One region of the Actinomadura sp. NPDC023710 genome, then DNA from elsewhere that is predicted to be linked to it. Evidence: riboswitches for the same ligand, from Rfam matches in the RefSeq annotation. Region 1 holds a riboswitch; each other region holds the start of a gene.
What was found. Region 1 has a riboswitch for cyclic di-AMP ahead of AB0H37_RS39000 (hypothetical protein). Riboswitches for the same ligand answer to the same signal wherever they lie in the genome.
Positions count from the first base shown of each region.

Region 2: it holds a riboswitch for cyclic di-AMP, as region 1 does, so the genes downstream of both, AB0H37_RS31840 (NlpC/P60 family protein) here and AB0H37_RS39000 (hypothetical protein) in region 1, are expected to answer to the same signal.
Region 3: it holds a riboswitch for cyclic di-AMP, as region 1 does, so the genes downstream of both, AB0H37_RS43415 (CHAP domain-containing protein) here and AB0H37_RS39000 (hypothetical protein) in region 1, are expected to answer to the same signal.
Region 4: it holds a riboswitch for cyclic di-AMP, as region 1 does, so the genes downstream of both, AB0H37_RS17055 (CHAP domain-containing protein) here and AB0H37_RS39000 (hypothetical protein) in region 1, are expected to answer to the same signal.

Region 1 is NZ_JBFAGB010000050.1:35,007-39,361, forward strand. It holds gene AB0H37_RS38995 (MFS transporter) at 76-1,551, opposite strand; cyclic di-AMP (ydaO/yuaA leader) riboswitch at 1,874-2,012, shown strand; gene AB0H37_RS39000 (hypothetical protein) at 2,023-2,724, shown strand; gene hpnH (adenosyl-hopene transferase HpnH) at 2,804-3,808, opposite strand; gene shc (squalene--hopene cyclase) at 3,870-4,355, opposite strand, start outside.
Region 2 is NZ_JBFAGB010000032.1:110,596-114,950, reverse strand. It holds gene AB0H37_RS31855 (RDD family protein) at 1-268, opposite strand, end outside; gene AB0H37_RS31850 (RDD family protein) at 276-1,073, opposite strand; gene AB0H37_RS31845 (amino-acid N-acetyltransferase) at 1,075-1,602, opposite strand; cyclic di-AMP (ydaO/yuaA leader) riboswitch at 1,867-2,073, shown strand; gene AB0H37_RS31840 (NlpC/P60 family protein) at 2,077-3,072, shown strand; gene AB0H37_RS31835 (LuxR C-terminal-related transcriptional regulator) at 3,656-3,886, opposite strand; gene AB0H37_RS31830 (LacI family DNA-binding transcriptional regulator) at 4,276-4,355, shown strand, end outside.
Region 3 is NZ_JBFAGB010000075.1:6,815-11,169, reverse strand. It holds gene AB0H37_RS43420 (CDP-glycerol glycerophosphotransferase family protein) at 1-1,056, opposite strand, end outside; gene AB0H37_RS43415 (CHAP domain-containing protein) at 1,260-2,027, opposite strand; cyclic di-AMP (ydaO/yuaA leader) riboswitch at 2,039-2,194, opposite strand; gene AB0H37_RS43410 (SpoIIE family protein phosphatase) at 2,663-4,355, opposite strand, start outside.
Region 4 is NZ_JBFAGB010000013.1:73,375-77,729, reverse strand. It holds gene AB0H37_RS17060 (hypothetical protein) at 1-633, opposite strand, end outside; gene AB0H37_RS17055 (CHAP domain-containing protein) at 823-1,512, opposite strand; cyclic di-AMP (ydaO/yuaA leader) riboswitch at 1,527-1,676, opposite strand; gene AB0H37_RS17050 (hypothetical protein) at 2,286-2,504, opposite strand; gene AB0H37_RS17045 (hypothetical protein) at 2,486-2,785, opposite strand; gene AB0H37_RS17040 (hypothetical protein) at 2,837-3,250, opposite strand; gene AB0H37_RS17035 (alpha/beta hydrolase) at 3,602-4,355, shown strand, end outside.

The DNA of each region.
Region 1 (4,355 bases):
CCGGCGGCACGCCTGCGGCGGGCCGGCTTCCCCTGGGCGTCCTCTCGAAGGTGCGCTCAGGGGAAGGGACGGTGCTCATCGGGAACTGTGCTCGGTGGTCGTGTCCGACGGCGCCGGGGTGCGGATGAGGAGCATCACCAGGACGGCCACGGTCGTCAGGGCCAGCGCCGAGACGGTCGCCGCGGTGGTGTAGCCGTGCACGAGGGCGCTCACGCGTGAGCCGTCGGGGCCGTGCTCGCGCAGGTAGCCCGCCGTCGCGCCGATCGCGACGGTGTTGACGACGGCAGTCCCGATCGACCCGCCCATCTGGGACGCGGCGTTGACGACGGCGGCGGCGACCCCGGCCTCGCGCGGGGAGACGCCCGCGGTCGCCAGTGAGAACGCCGGCGGGAAGGCGGCGCCCATGCCGATCCCGAGCAGGACCTCGACCGGGACGACGGCGGTGGCGTAGCCGCTGCCCGCGTCGAGCCGGGTGAGGACGGCCAGCCCGGCCGCGGCGATGAGCAGGCCGCCGGCGATCAGCAGCCGGGCGGGCACGCGCCCGGTGAGCCGGGCGCCGACCAGGTAGCCGCTCGCGGAGTTCGCGACGGCCATCGGCAGGAACGCCAGCCCGGTGCGCATCGGGGAGAAGTGCGCGACCACCTGGAGGTAGTAGGTGAGCGTGAGGAAGACCCCGAAGGCGCCGACGACCGCGGTGGCCACCGCGACGTAGGCGCCGGCCCGGTTGCGGTCGGCGAGGATCCGCAGCGGCAGCAGCGGCGCGCCGTGCGTGGCCTGGCGCACGACGAACAGGGCGAGGGCCAGGGCGCCGATTCCCATCGGCGCGGTGGTCTGCCACGCGTCCCAGCCGTGCGGGGCGGCCTCGCCCGCACCGTACACGACGGCCGCCAGGCCGCCGGTGACGAGGACGGCGGAGATCCAGTCGAGGCGCGACCCGGGGAAGCTCGGCGGCGCCGGAAGGACGATGCGTCCCGCCACCGACGCGGCCGCGGCGATCGCGACGTTGACGTACAGGCACCAGCGCCAGTCGGCGTACTGGGTCAGCCCGCCGCCGAGCAGCAGCCCGACCGCCGCGCCGCTGCTCGCCACGGCGCCGTACACGCCGAACGCCTTCGCGCGCTCCTTGGGTTCGGTGAACGTCACCGCCAGCAGGGACAGGGCGGTGGGCGCGAGCAGCGCGGCGAACGCCCCCTGCAAGGCGCGCCCGACCACGAGGACCTCGAAGCCGGGCGCGGCCCCGGCGATCATCGAGGCGATCGCGAACCCCGCCAGCCCGGCCAGGAAGCTGCGGCGCCGCCCGACCAGGTCGGCGATCCGGCCGCCGAGCAGGAGCAGCCCGGCGAAGGGCAGGGTGTAGGCGGTGATCACCCACTGCCGGTCGGCGTCGCCGAAGCCGAGCGCGTGCTGGGCCGTCGGCAGCGCGATGTTCACGATCGTGGCGTCGAGGGCGATCATCAGCTGCGCGACGGCGATCACGACCAGCGCCGCCCAGCGCCGGTTCGGGGCGCCCGCGGACGGGCCGGACGCGGTCCGCGCCTTGATGGCGGTCATGGAACCCACCTCCCATTAAACGAAGGATTCCCCTCCAGATAGTAACTGGAGGTTTCTCCTCCGTCTATGGGTGCGGCGAAAACCGGCCGATCCCTCGGATCCCCCCTGGGCGGCGGGCTTCGCGCGGGTCGGCAGGGCACTGAGCTGCGGAAATGATCTGCGAGGACCTTGCCGTCTCTTGGTGATTTCAGTACCTTTGCCACTTCGAGACGCCTTCCAGGCGTTTTGTCCCACTCAGGTGGGCCGGGGTGCCATCCCCGCGCAACAAGGCCCGCGACCCCCTTCGTCGACCGGGCCGCACATCGTCAGCGCCGCTCTCTCTCAGCGGCACCCGCCGAGTCCGCCATGGCGCGGAGCCGGGGACCCAACCCGCACTGGGGTGAATCGGCCTGCTCAGGCCGTAGGGCGACTTCCACGTCCGAACCCGTCAGCTAACCCGGTAGGCGGCACATGGAAGCAAGGAGCCCCCCTTTGAAAGGCAAGCACAACAAGCCCTCGCGTTTTCCCCGGCCCAACCCTTGGGCCACGGCCACGCTGACGGGTCTCGCCGTCCTCGGCGTGACGGCGGCCGTGCCGACGACCTTGCAGCACGCGTCCACCGAGACGGTCGCCGCCGTCCAGACCGTGCCGAAGCAGCGGACCGCGCCGCAGGAGCAGGTCAGAGCACAGGCCCAGGTCCACAAGGAGTTCAAGGCGCCGGCGAAGGCCGAGCCGTCGACGAAGGCCGAGCCCCAGAAGCAGGCCGCCGAGCCGGAGCCGGACGATCGGTCCAAGGTCATCACGCGGGCCGAGACCTGGCATCCGCACTCCGACCAGCGGATCCCCTACAGCCAGACCAGCACGCACAACGGCTACCGCACCGACTGCTCGGGCTACGTGTCCATGGCTCTGGGGCTGTCCAAGCCCGGGACGAACACCGTCGGCCTCACCTCGTCGCGGTACACCGAGCGCATCGAGATGTCCGAGCTGAAGAAGGGCGACCTCGTCATGGACGCCCTGGGCAGCAACACCACCCGGCACGTCGTCATCTTCGAGAAGTGGGCCGACAAGGACCACTCGTCGTACTGGGCCTACGAGCAGCGCGGCCGGTACGGAACCGACCACCGGACGCTCGACTACGGGCTGTCCTCGGACGACGAGTACAAGGCGTACCGGCCGACGTCCCTCAAGTAGACCGCCCGGAAAGCCCCGGGAACGCCCGGCATCGGCGGATCGCCGGTGCCGGGCGGAACGGGCCGGGGAGCGAGACGGGTCAGACGGAGCGGACGGCCCGCAAGGACTCCTTCAGGGAGCCGAGGGTCGAGAAGACGGCCGTGGGTTCGTAACCGCAGTGGGCCATGCAGTTGGCGCAGCGGGAGTCGCGTCCCCTTCCGTAGGAGTCCCAGTCGGTCTCGTCCAGGAGTTCCCGGTAGGTCTGCGCGTAGCCGTCCGACATCAGGTAGCAGGGACGCTGCCAGCCGAAGAGGGAGTAGGACGGGATCGCCCAGGCCGTGCAGGGGAAGTCGACCTTGCCTTCCAGGAAGTCCAGGAACAAAGGCGAGTGGTTGAAGCGCCACCGCTTGCGGTTGCCGTTCCCGAACGCCTTGCGGAACAGCTCCCGCGTCTCCTGGACGCCGAGGAAGTGGTCCTGGTCGGGCGCCTTGTCGTAGGCGTAGCCGGGCGAGATCATCATCTCGTCGACCTCGAGGTCGTCGTTGAGGTAGTTCATGACGTCGATGACGGTCTGCGGCGTGTCCGTGTTGAAGATCGTCGTGTTGGTGGTGACGCGGAACCCCCGCCGCTTGCACTCCCTGATGGCCGCGACCGCGTCGTCGAAGACGCCGTCCTTGCAGACGGACTCGTCGTGGCGTTCGCGCAGGCCGTCGATGTGCACCGCCCACGCGAAGTACGGCGACGGCGTGAACTTGTCGATCTTCCTGGGTATCAGCAGCGCGTTCGTGCACAGGAAGACGAACTTCTTGCGCCGGACGAGCTCGTTCACCAGCTCGTCGATCTGCGGGTGCATGAGCGGCTCGCCGCCCGCGATGGAGACCATCGGCGCGCCGCACTCCTCGATGGCGGCGATGGCCTGCTCGACCGGCATGCGCTTCTTCAGCACGTCGTGCGGGTGCTGGATCTTCCCACAGCCGGCGCAGGCGAGGTTGCAGGCGAACAGGGGCTCCAGCTCGACGATGAGCGGGAACTTCTCCCGGCCGCGCAGCTTGTTGCGGAGGATGTAGCCCCCGATGCGAAGGCTCTGGCGGAGCGGCATGCTCATGGTGTCCGGACCTCCTTGTGCAGGGTGAACTCGGTGGCCTCCACCGGCCCGCGCGCCCGCCTCATGTCGCGCCGTCCAGGTAGCGGCCGAGGGCGCTGACGGGGAAGACCAGCCGGTACAGGTGGTAGTTGATGTAGAAGTCGCCGGGGAAGCCGGTGCCGGTGAACTGGTCCTCGTCCCAGTTGCCGTCCGGGCGCTGGTGGTCGACGAGCCACCGCACGCCGGCCTCCACGGCCGGGGTGCGCTCGCCGGCGGCGAGCAGCGCCAGCAGCGCCCAGGCCGTCTGCGACGGGGTGGACCCGCCCCGCCCGATCCACGCGGGGTCGTCGTAGGAGCGCAGGTCCTCGCCCCAGCCGCCGTCCGGGTTCTGGTGGTCCTCCAGCCAGACCACGGCGCGCCGGATCGCGGGCCTGCCGGGACGGACCCCGGCCGCGACGAGCGCGGGCACCACGCTGCCCGTTCCGTAGAGGTGGTTCGCTCCCCAGCGCCCGAACCACGAGCCGTCCGCCTCCTGCGCCCTGAGCAGCCAGACGACGGCGCGCCTGAC
Region 2 (4,355 bases), on a different contig from region 1:
CCCGTGGCGCCGCTTCAGGCGCCTCCTGAGCCGTCGCCGCGACCACCTCGATGCCCGCGACGCGCTTGCCCAGCGTCCGGCCCCAGAGGGCGAGCTGGATCGCTTCGTACAGCAGCATGCATCCGGCCACGGCGGACGGAGCCATGACGTCCGCCGTGTGCCCGGACACCAGTTCGCGCACGACCAGAACGACGGGGACGCCGACGACGAGCGTGTCCACGACGCGCGCCAGGAGCCTCTGCCCCGGCTCGGCGAGCGGTGCCGCCATCGTGCCCTTAGCCCGCGTACTCGGAGTACTCGGAATCGTCATATCCGACCCGCTCGTCGATGACGAGTGTGCCGGCGAAGCGATCGTGCAGCGACTGATGCAGGGGCTGGTCCCAGATCGCCCACAGGTAGGCCATCAGCGCGCCCGCCCAGACCAGCACCATCCCGTACGCGGCGTAGTCCCACACCATCACCGCCAGGACGAGGAAGAAAAAGACGCCGAGCTGGTAACCGACGTGGGTGATCCCGGCCCGCCAGACGGCCTGCGTCGTGGTGATGGGGGTGCCCGCGGGCCGCGCCTGAACGACGCCCAGGCCCAGGACGCGCTTCCCCAGCGTCCGTCCCCACATGGACAACTGCACGGCCTCGTAGATGAACGGCAGCACGGACAGGACGCAGAAGAGGGTGAAGATGATGGGCCAGTTCCACACACCCCCCTCGTCTTCCGTCTTGCTGCCGGGCTTGCCCAGACCGAATGCGCCGATCGTCACCGGGAGGACGAGCGCGAACCCGAAGACCGCGACGAGCGCGTTGTCGATGATTCGCGCTCCCGCCCTACGGTGGATCGGCGCCAGCACCGGGTCACCGGCGTCGTCGTAGGAGCCGTAGTCGTCGTAGGCGGGCTGCTGGTTCCACTGCTCCTGTTGCGGCTGCCATTGCTGCTGGGACTGCTGTTCCCACTGCTGCTGGGACGACCGCTGCTGTGGTTGCTGCCACTGAGAACCTTGGTACGGAGGCGGCGGGCCGTAGGAACCCTGCCCCTGCCGGGGCTGGTAAGGCCGCCCGCCGTGGGGGGAATCGCTCATCTCAGTCCTCCAGGCGAAGCAACATCCGGGTGTTGCCCAACGTATTCGGCTTGACCCGGTCGAGGTTCAAGAACTCTGCCACGCCTTCGTCGTAGGAGCGGAGAAGTTCTTCGTACACCTCTGGCGCCACCGGAGTCCCCAGGATCTGCTGGAAGCCGTGGCGGGCGAAGAACTCCACCTCGAAGGTAAGGCAGAACACCCTTCGCACGCCGAGTTCACGCGCGTTCTCCAGGAGGCGGGTCACGATCCGGTGCCCGATTCCCCGTCCCCCGCATCCTTTGTCCACGGCGACCGAACGGACTTCCGCGAGGTCCTCCCACATGACGTGGAGGGCGCCGCAGCCGACGAGCGGCCCCGGCGTCCCGTGCTGGACGTCCTCGGCGACCCAGAACTCCTGGACGTCCTCGTACAGCTTGACCGTCGTCTTCTTCAGCAGGCGACGCCCCGACCCGGCGTACAGGTCGACGAGCCTGCGGATCTCCTGGACGTCGGCGGTACGTGCACGCCGGATCACGACTTCCACAAGCAGGCGAGATTATCGAACGCCGCGTGCTCGCCGGGCGACGCCCTCCGTCCGCCCGTGCCGGGCACCGCGCGCAAGTGACTAGATAAAAGAGACTAGGCACTGCCGAGGGGGCGTCGAAAGTGAGGCAGAACACAGCGCACGGAAGGCGACCCATCCGGCGATTCCCTCGTTCACCGCGCAGCGCGACCTGCGAATTCGCATGTTCTGGTTGGCATCCAATGCGGGGTCCGTTAGTGTCCATCGCTGACGTCGGCCCACCGTAGGACGGAGGCCGCACCGCCGAGTCCCACGGGTCGCAACCAGCTGCCCGGGGAGCCGGGGACCCACTTTCGGAGCGTTTCGGGGAATCGCCCTGAGCGACCACCGTGAGGGGTGAATCCGCAGTCGCGGGCGATCGGTTCGCCCACGGACGCGGACGGGCCGCTCCGGCCCGAACCCGTCAGCTAACCCGGTAGGCGGCTGAGGAGAGGAGTATTCGTGAAGCGATCGCGGCATGCTTCCCTTTCACACTTCCGTGGGCGCGCGGCCATCATGGTCGGCGCGCTCGCCGTCGTTTCGGCCGCTCCGCACGCGATCGCCCCGCATGCGATCGCCGTCGCGCACGCCGACCCCGAGCCCTCCGCCAAGGAGCTGAGGACGAAGGCGCTCAAGCTCGCCGACCAGCTGGAACAGCTCACCGAGCAGTACAACGGGCTGAAGGTCAGGCTCGCGCAGTCGCAGCGCGCCGCCAAGGTCGCCACGGAGAACGCCAAGCGCCAGGAGAAGACGCTGGAGGCGCTCCGCCAGAAGGTCGGATCCCTCGCGGCGACGAGCTACATGCAGGGCGGCTCCGACCCCGCGGTCTCGTTCGTCGCCTCCCAGGACCCGCAGTCCATCCTCGACCAGGCCGCGACCCTCCACTACTTCGCCAAGCAGGACAGCACCCAGGTGCTCGGGCTGATGCAGGCCATGCAGTCCGCTCAGCGGGCCCGCAAGTCGGCCGAGGCCCGCGCCAAGCAGGTGAAGGCCCTGAAGACGCAGCTCGACTCGCAGCGTACGAAGATCACCGACTCCTACGAGAAGATCCGCGGCAAGCTCGTCGACAAGGACCCCACCCAGCTCGCCAAGCTCCCCGTCATCGGCACCGGCAAGGCCGCGCAGGCGCTCCGCTACGCGATGGGCAAGATCGGCCGCCCGTACGTGTGGGGCGCCGCCGGCCCGACCACCTTCGACTGCTCCGGCCTGACGATGTGGGCCTACAGGCAGGTAGGCATCAACCTGCCGCACTACACCGGCAGCCAGTGGAACGCCGGCACGCACGTGTCGCGCGGCGATCTTCAGCCGGGCGACCTCGTCTTCTTCTACTCCGACCTGCACCACATGGGGATCTACGTCGGCGGCGACAAGATGCTGCACGCCCCGCACACCGGAGACGTCGTGAAGATCGCCTCCATGAACGGACGCCCCTTCGCGGGCGGCGTCCGGGTCGCCTAGGCCGTGTTTCGAAGTCCCGGCCCACTTCGCTCGCCTGGCGGCTCGCTACGTGACCGGACCTGGGCGAACGCGGCATCGCTTCGCGATCTGCCCGGTTTCGCTCGCCTCCGGCTTCGCCGCACCGGGCAGGTCACGCGTTCGCGCGCGTGCCCGAGGCCACTTCGAGACAGGCTCTAGAACCCCGCCACCGCACCCGTCGACTCTGTGAAGCCGATCGACCATCGTGGGGGCCGACCGCGCCGCCCTGGTCGGCCGAGGTGCGTCGATCAGGCCCGTCGCGAGGTCGGTCAGTGCTGTCGGAGCCGACCCGTCACGCCGACCGGGTTCGCGGTGCCGTTCACCATGCTGAACTGATCGTGCCGGGGCGCGCCGGCCAGAGCCGTCGCGGGGCCGGGCTCGCCGGAGATCGAGGCGGGCCGGGTGGGCCTGTCAGGCCCGAACGCCGTCCGCGGCGACGCCTTCTGCAGGGACCTACCTGCCAGGACGCGGGCGCCGCCGCTGCGGGGTCGGACGGAATTCGGATGAGCCGCCGTTTCTCCGGATGACGCTCGCCGTCCCCTGGCGAGCGTCGGGGGGTGCATCGCTAGATGAGCTGCCTCCGGGCCGCCCACACCACGGCCTCGATAGGGGTGTTGACCTCCAGCCGGTCGCAGATCGTCCGCAGCCGGCGCCGCAAGGTCCGAGCGCTCAGTTCCAGCTTGCGTGCCGCCACATCGGCGGTGACACCGCTGGCGATCTGGGCGAGCAACCGGATCTCTTCCTCGCTCAGCCCGAAATCGTCGGTGCCACGACGTGCGAGTGTGGCTGTTTCCACTCCGTCCTCCCTCGTCCGTGGTGATGACCGCGGGGATGCAGCCGTCCGCTGCACAGGCACGGGTTGGACCTCGATCTGTACGCGCGTTGGGTTGCCGGGTCCGGACCCTTCCGGACTTAGATCATCGGATTCCTTTTCTGTCTCACGCGCTTGGCCGGAGGTGGCCGCATGGCCGATTGCGGGGGTGTACGGGGGAACTCCGGGTGACGATTCACTCGTTGGCCTGCCGAGGGAGACGGGATGTGATCGCCAGCCATCCGCCCGCCCCTTCTCGCCGAAACCACCGGTCCTCGCAGTGAACGAAGATCGTGAATCGTTTCAAGCTACGCTTCGGCTCGGAACGCTAGGCGGCCGGATCCGGCCCGTCAAGCGCCGGTCAAGAGCGCTGCGTGCCCGTTCGCTCACCATGTGTGACCGTGCATTCGGTGCCCCGCCATGCCAAACTCCACTACCTGGGAAAACGCCCATG
Region 3 (4,355 bases), on a different contig from region 1:
CCCGTCCCGCTCCACGAGGCGGGCGCGCAGCTCGGGACGTTTCACGGGGTCGTACTCGGCGGCGGCGAGCGCCCCCGCGTGGTCGCCCTCGCGGATCAGGTGCGCCGCGATCGCGGGCAGCGGGTTGGCCTGCTCGAAGACCCGCGGGTCCAGCTCGGCCAGGTAGGCGGCGGCCAGGTCGAGGAAGCGCGCCTGGTGGTCGGGGTCGCGGTCGCGCAGCTCGCGCAGGTAGAGCACCAGGTCGTGGTTGACGAACTTGACGTCCTTGGCCCGCTGCAGGTCGTAGGCGCCGCGCAGCGCGAAGAGCATGTCGATGCGGCGGTGGATCTCCAGCCGGTCGGCGAAGTTGGCCGGCTCGGCGCGCCGGTTGGAGATCGACGGCGCCGGCGTCCGCTCCCTGACCAGCCAGTTGTAGACGCGGTGCGGGATCAGGGCGGTCCGTCCCGCCTCCAGATAGGCCTCGGCGGTGAACAGCAGGTCCTCGTAGTGCAGCCGCTCGACGAACCGCAGCCCGTGCTCCTCCAGGAAGCCGCGCCGGTACGCCTTGTTGGTCGAGAGGGTGTCGTAGAGGAGATCGGGGTTCTCGCTCAGCGAGTCGTAGACGACGCTGTGCCGGTAGAGCCACGGATACCAGGGGCGGATCCGCCCCTTGGCGCCCTCGGGCAGGTCGAGGAAGATCCGGTCGCAGAGCCCCGAGACCATGTCGGCGCCGGTGTCCTCGGCGGCGGCGAGGAGGTTGAGGCAGGCGTGCCGGTCCAGCAGATCGTCGCTGTCGAGGAACATCACGTACCGGCCGGTGGACGCATCGATCCCGGTGTTGCGGGGGCGGCCGCAGCCGCCGGAGTTGACCGGCAGGTGAACGGCCCGGACCCGCCCCGGATGGGCCGCGGCGAGCCGGTCGGCGGCCTCGCCCGTGCCGTCGGTGCTCGCGTCGTCGACGATCAACGTCTCGACGCCGCCCAGGGACTGCGCCAGCGCCGAGGCCACCGCCCGCGGAAGCCTCCGGGCGTCGTTGTAGGCGATCACCACCACGCTGACATCCGGGCGCACCGCCATGGGCATCCCCCTCCGCAGACTCCGGCGTGCTGGATACCTATCCAGGAACTCCGCACTGAGCTCCAAGGGGGATCAAAGGCTGTCAACGCTTAGCATTACCCACCGTCAGCGGAGGCATTGGGCACAACACCCGGAACGCCAGAAGGCGCCCGGCGGGAGGCCGGGCGCCTTCGTCACACGTGCGCCTTCTCTAAGGCGTCGCGTCAGCGGGCGTAGTCGGGGTAGCCGTAGCCGACGACCTGCGACTTGTCGCGCACCTTCTTCTGCACCGCGTTGTCGGTGTTGCCCTCGATGGTGGAGATGGTGCCGTTGCCGTTGTCCTTGACAACGATGCCGACGTGGTCGATGTCGCCGATGTCGGCCTTCGAGCCGTCCTGCCAGTCGTAGAACACCACGGCGCCGGGCTTGGCGGTGTGGCCCCAGCGATCGGTCTGCTTGAACCAGCTGGCGTGCTGGACGGTGTAGGCGTCCCAGCCCATGTTCTTGACGCCGGTCTGGGCGCCGAGCCAGGAGACGAACATGTTGCACCACTGGGCGCCGTTGTACTCCTTGACCGAGAAGCCGCCGTCGCGCTTGGCGGTGGCCTTCGCCTGCGGAGTCGAGACGTACCACTTGTGGTACTTGGTCTCACCGCCCTTGCCCTCGTGGATGCCGACCTGCTTCTGCGCGAGCTTGATCACTTCAGCGGGCTTGACGGCGTGCGGGGGGACCTTGAAGCCCTCGCGCCGGGCCTCGGCCGCGGCGTTCTCGGCCTTCACCGTCTTGGCCTTGGAGGACTTGTGCGCGGTGGTGCCCTGCTCGGCGACCACCGCCGTCTGGGTGGAGGTGTCGGCGACCGCGCGGCCGCCGGCGAGGGGGTTGACCACAGAGAGCCCGACCGCGCCCGCCAGGACCGCGCCTACGGCGACGCCGACGGCCTTGTCCTCGGGGCTGAGGCGGTTGAGCGAAAGTCGATCGAAAAGACCGGACATACAGGGAATCTCCTTGTCTTCCATGGCGCCTACCGGGTTAGCTGACGGATTCGGGCATGGAAGCAGCCCTACGGCGCGACTCTCGGGCGCGCCGATTCACCCCAGAAACGTGGGTCCCCGGCTCCGTTCCGGTCGCACTGACCGGACGGACTCGGCCTCGCACCGCGCGAGCGGTGCAGGTTTACGGATTTCTCACTGACAGATCTTGATGAGGGGGCGCGCGTCACTGGGCGCGCATCGCGTGCGGATTCCGCTCCGCGATCCTCGGCCGCGCATGGTGCGGCCGGTGGCAACGCATGGGACGCGTTGCGTGATTCGGGATCGAAGGTACCAACCTTCTCAAGAAAAGCAAACCAGACATAAAGCAAAGTCTTGCCTGCTCAAGGCCCTTCCAAGAGACTCCCAACACCGGGACTGCGCCGCCTCTTCCCGATCTTTGTCGAGACGCCCCTCAGCCCCTTGCCCGCCGTACTTACCGGGCCTTCGGGAAAAGGTAAAGAAGATCGAATGGAGGGCGGCCGGCACTCCCCGCCCCCGGTCTGCACCACCCGCCCGCCCGTCCAGGTGAGGCGCACGTCACATTCGGCGATCTCCGCTGGTCAGGCGTGCCGTTCGTCACCGTGAGGCTCGGACGATCACTCCACGTGGATGGCGAAGAGGGTGGTGTCGTCCGCCGCCCGGTCGTGCTCCATCCGCGCGAGAACCTCGTCCAGCACCCGGTCGGGACGCGTGGAGGAGTCCTGCAGGATGTGGGTCAGGCGGGCGATCCGCTCGTCCAGATCCGCGTCCCTGCGCTCCACCAGGCCGTCGGTGTAGAGGAAGAGCATGTCGCCCGGATTCAGCCCGGTGGTGATCGTCGTGTACTCCCAGCCGGCCATGGCGCCGAGCATCGGGTCGCGGACCACCTCCAGCGGGGTCGCCCGCCCGTCCCGCACCAGGATCGGCGGCGGATGGCCCGCGCACGTCCACTCCAGGAGGTGCCGGGACGGGTCGTAGTGGGCGACGATGGCGGTGCCCGTCGCGGGCGGGTCCATGGCGCCGATCAGCTCGTTCAGCCAGCCGACCAGCCGTCCGGCCCGCTCCCCCGTGCAGGCGAGGCCCAGCAGGCCGTTCCGGGTCCGCGCCATCGCCGCCGCCGCCGGCAGCCCGTGCCCGGCGGCGTCCCCGATGGCGAACATCGCCCGCCCGTCCTGCAGGGCACGGGTCGCGAACCAGTCGCCGCCGATGCGGGCCGTGCTCTCCGCCGCCATACTGCGGATCGAGGTGCGCAGGCCCGGGAGCTGCTCGGCCTCGTCCTCGTCCGGCAGGATGGCCCGCCGCAGCGTCACCGCCACGCGCCGCTCCTGCGCCGTCCGCGCCTGCTGGCGCAGCATCTGCCGCCGGGTCTCGGCCAGCGCGTGCTCCACCCCGCGCCGCCGGGTGATGTCCTGCGAGACGATGTTGATCGAGACGGGCAGCCCGGACTCGCCGAGCACGGGCTCGGCGAACACCCACAGATGGCGGGGCGTCCCGTCATTGCCGGTCACGCGGTGCTCCGCCTCCACCGGTTCGCGGCGGGAGAACATCGTCTGGACCGCCTCCTCGACCAGCGGAAGGTCGTCGTCGGCCACGACCTTCGGCAGGTCGTGCGGCATCGGCGGCACCTCGTCGGGTGAGAGGCCGTAGTTGGCCAGCATCTGCGGCGTCCAGTCCGCCTCCCCGGTCGCCAGGTCCCACTCCCCGAATCCGATCAGGGCGAGCCGCTCGACCCTCTCCAGCCGCCGCGCGATGCGGTCCTCGGTCAGGTGGTACCGCCAGGTCACGCAGACGCCCGTCGGCACCCGCACGCACCGCACGCTCATCCGCGACGAGCGCGACAGGCCGCGCTGAGCGGTCGAGTACTGGATCGAGGGACGTTCCAACCGCGTCCCGGTCTCCAGGACCCCGACATAGTCGTCGAACAGCCCGCTGAGCACCGCCCCCGGGTCCGTCCGCAGCAACCGCAGTCCGGTCAGCTCCTCCCGGCCCCGCCCGAACATGTCCTTGGCGACGCCGTTGAGCTCCGCGAAGAGGAAGTCGACCACGTTGCCGTCCGGCCCCCGCACGGGGACAAGATGGGCCGCGGAGTCGAGCGCGCCCTCCAGCACCGCAGTCGCCGCCGGATCGTCGGGCACCCGCGCGAGGATCTCCACGTCCCCCGCGGTGTCCTCGGCCGTCACCCGGCGCAGCACGTCCTCGGCCTCCGACAGGACGGCCTGGCGCTCCGCGGGGACCTCCTCGGTGCGCGGCGCCCGGCGCCCCGCCAGCACGGCCCCCACCGGCCCGCCGCCCCCGTCCTTGACCAGCAGC
Region 4 (4,355 bases), on a different contig from region 1:
GTTCGGCTTCTTGCCGTCCACCAGGTGGCGGAAGGTGTAGGTGTCGAGGTCGAGCATGACGCCGCGGTGCGACGGCTCGCCCGGCCCGCGGTCCCCGACGAAGCCGGTGACGCTGCGCCCCTTGTAGGTGACCTTGACCTTGGTGTGCATGGGCCAGCTCGGGCTGGCGAACAGGCCCTTCTGCATCGGCTTGCCGCCCGCCGGGGCGCCGGTGTCGCCGTTCACGCCCGAGCCGTCGTCCCAGAAGTAGGACGCGGTGGTGCTGCCCGACAGGACGGCGTGGCTCTTCGAAGCGGCCTTGCCGGTGGTGTGGCGGGCGGCCTTCGCGTCGTGCTGCCCGGCCACCTGCTGGCCGGTGATCTTGCGCCCGGTGACCTTGTGCCCGGCGGCCTGCCCGGCCACCACCTGGTCGGTGACCTTGTGCCCGGCCACCAGCTGGTCGGTGACCTTGTGCCCGGTCACCTGCTGCCCGGTCACCAACTGCCCAGTGACCTTGTGCCCGGTCACCTGCTGCCCGGTGACCGTGTGCGCCATCGGCTTGTCCGCCGGGGCCCCATGGGCGGCCTCGACCGCCACGCCCGCGACCAGGATGCCCGCGAGGGCGGTACCGATAAGGGCGGTTCGCTGCTGCATGTTCATCCTTTGCTCGGTGGGCCGGGCGCCGGGCCATGCCTTCGGCGTGAGGGACTGGACTCGCCGTTCGGGCATGACGGATCCGGCGCACGGCACGTGGGCGTGCTCGCGACGTGGGTGTGATCGCGCGGGTGGAGAGGGGGAGCACCGCTGGACGGTGCGGGCAAGGGGCCGCTCAGCGGCCCGGGCTCACCGGTACTCGGGGTAGCCGTAGCTGGCGACGGTGGAGGTGTCGCGGACCTTCTTCTTCACCGCGTCACCGGTGTTGCCCTCGATGGTGTTGATGGTGCCGTCGTGGTTGTCCTTCACGACGATGCCGACGTGTTCGACACCCTTGATGCCGCCGCCGTTCCAGGCGAAGAAGACCACGGCGCCGGGCTTCGGGGTCTCGCCGAAGCGGCCGGTCTTCTTGAACCACTGGGCGTGGCTGACGGTGTAGGCGTCGGCGCCCATGCCCTTGGTGCCGGTGTGCTGGCCCAGCCAGGACACGAACATGTCGCACCAGGACTGGCCCTTGTAGACGGAGGCGCTCTCGGCACCGATGCGGTGGGCGTTCAGCTCGCCCAGCGACGAGCCGATGTACCAGTTGTTGAACTTGCTGTTGCCCGAGGCGTCCTCGTGGGTGCCGACCTGCGTGCGGGCGAGCTTGATGACGTCCTGCGCGGAGGCGCCGGCCTTGGCGCTCTGGCCGCCGGTCTTGGCGCCGTTGGCGTCGGCCTTGGACACCTCGGCAACGTGCGCGGTGTTCGCGGGCTTGGTGTCCGCCTGGGCGGACGGGGCCAGGGAGGCGAAGCCGAACACACCTGCCATGGAGAGGACGGCTCCGGCGGCCACGCGGGTGCCCATGCGCTTGGTCAGGTCGAAAGTACGAGCGGTCATGAAAAGGTTCTCCTGAGTTCTTCCAGTCCGCCTACCGGGTTAGCTGTCGGGTTCGGGCATGGAAGTGGCCCTACCGCGACCCCGCGCACGGCGGGGGTGCGGATTCACCCCGGTGTTTCGGTGGGTCCCCGGCTCCGCTCGGCCGTGATCGGCGCTCTGCGGACTCGGCGGCGGACGTGCCTTGATCGGCCGTCCTGATGATCAGGGACTTGATGCGCCCTTCATGATCTGGTCGGGCGCTCCGGACGGGCTTCCCCGTCGGTCACAGAGCCACAACAGGTTCAAGCCGCCCCATATTTCGTCAAGCACGCCCCAACGACCTGGTCGACCTGCAAAGACTTCACAAAACCCCCTCAACGCAAGGGCTGCGGTCCAGTCAAGCTGGACCAAGATTTTCGGTGCGACACCCTCAACCGGACCGCCCAACGGTGCCTGGAATTTGCGTACCGCTCAGCTCGTCATCTTTGAGCTATCGGTGCGGAACTGAGCCGACCGGGCCTGAGCGTGCAGGCGGAACCCCCGCCGCCTACGGCGATGCCGGACGCGGGCCGGTGAACAACGCCAGGGTCGGAGGAGCAACGCGGGGTTCTGGACGGAGCACGGGCGCGCCAGGCCACCACCGTGAGCGGCGAACGTGCCAGCCGAGCCGCCCACACCGGCACCAGCCTCACCGGACCGCCGTAATCCGCTCCGTTCCGCCCGCCCTTCAAACTCCGCACTCGCCAGAGGCTCGATATCACCCGCCTGCCGACCCGTCCTGTTCTCCTCCCGACCTACTCGGCCGCGATCTGCTCCCGAACGGAGAGCCACTCATGCCAGCAGTCTGCGGGCGGAGTGTCGGAGTACCCGCGAGACCGCTCAAGGTCGTGTGCGACGCTGAGCGGGACGGTCATGCATACCGCATCGTCGCGGATGGCGAGCACCTCCGCTTCCGTCAGCGGCTCGCCCTTCTCCTGCTCAGCCGCATGCAGGATCACCACCAGAGCCGGCATGAAGACGGCGCAGAGTGGGTCTTCGTCGTGGGACATCTGTTCTCCAGACTGCTCAGGTCACGTTTCGGGCCCGGCAGGCCGAGGACGCCGAGCGGAGGATCGACCGCGTGCGCACCTTTGCCGGATACCGGGAATACCACGAACACGGCATGATCGGCCGTTCCTTCGCGTACGAGCAAGCCCTGCTCCGAGAGGTCGAACGCCTCGTGCACAACATCCGGCGCGAGGTCGAAGAGGTCTTCTACCTCAGGTTCGAGGAGTTCCGGGACGTCGTGCTCCATCCACGGCACCCCCACGCGGCCTCCATCGAGCGAGCCGGGGTGTGGGGCCTGTCACGTCTCGGCGGCCACCAACCTGAACCAGGCGTGCCCTGGGCACGCGAGCGGAGCGGGTGCGAGCCGTGGCCGCGCAGGCCGGTCAGGTTCCTGGGCCAGCATGGCGCGCGCGACCTCGGTGTCCACCGGGGCGCCCTGCGAGGACGTTCCGAGGGAGCCCGAGGAGTGGACGGGACGGACGAGGCGGTGGCGGCCGATGGCATCCGGTCCGGCGACCACGGTGGCGACGGCGGCGGGTTCGCGCGCCTTGACCGCCGCGGCGAGGGCGCCGATCTCGGCGAAGCGTGAGGGGCCGACCGGCTCGATGGGGACATCGAGGACGCCCCCGCAGGTGAGGCCCACGGCGACGGCGGCGAGGGCGAAGGTCTCGCCCGCGGCCCAGCGGGCGATGTCGCCGAGGATGTCACGCATGCCGGAGGCGCGCCGGTGGCGTCCTGGACGGGCTCGGGCGTCACGCCGGCGGCGCACTCGGCGAGGAAGAGGCCGGCCGGGGCCACGTCGACGCCGAGGTCGGTGATGATCCGGTGGACGCAGGACACGCCGGTCATGGAGAGAGTGCACGTAAAGCGAAATTCACCGTCTTACTGCCAGGCTTTCCCCCCTCTGAAGTTAAGAGCTCCTCCTTCGAGGGGAGGGGGAAGCCATGCCCAGCGTGGCAAGTCGCGGGCCATGGATCAGGACCGAGTGTTCTACGGACTCGACGAGACCGGTGGGGTCGACGGTGTTCCGTATCGGCCTCGCCTTTCACAGGGAGCCGGTGCCATGAGCACGATCACTACCCATGACGGTACGGAGATCTATTACAAGGATTGGGGCGAGGGCCCGGCCGTGACGTTCTCGCACGGCTGGCCGTTGAGCTCCGACGCATGGGACGGCCAGATGCTGTTCCTCGTCCAGCACGGCTATCGGGTGGTCGCGCACGATCGGCGCGGTCACGGCCGATCCAGCCAGACCTCCACAAGAAATGACATGGACGGCTACGCCGACGATCTCGCCGCGGTGATCGAGGTGCTCGACCTCAGGGATGCCACGCTGGTGGGCCACTCCACCGGCGGCGGGGAGGTCGCGCGCTACATCGGCCGGCACGGCACGAGCCGGGTGGCCAAGGCGGTCCTGATCGCGGCGGTGCCCCCGATCATGGTGAAGACCGAAGCCAACCCCGAAGGCCTCCCGATCGAGGTCTTCGACGACATGCGCGCGGCCCTCTTCAACGACCGTTCGCAGTTCTACCAGGATCTGGCCATCCAGTTCTATGGCGCCAACCGGCCCGGTGCCGGCATTTCCCAGGGAGTGCTGGATCAGTTCTGGCTGTGGAGCATGCAATCAGGTCTCCTCAACGCCTACGAGAGCATCAAGGCCTTTTCCGAGACCGACTTCCACGACGACCTCGCCAAATTCGATGTGCCGACTCTGGTGCTGCACGGCGAGGACGACCAGATCGTCCCGATCAAGGACTCGGCGATCAAATCCGCCCGGCTGATCAAGGGCGCCAAGGACGTCTACTACCCCGGCGCTC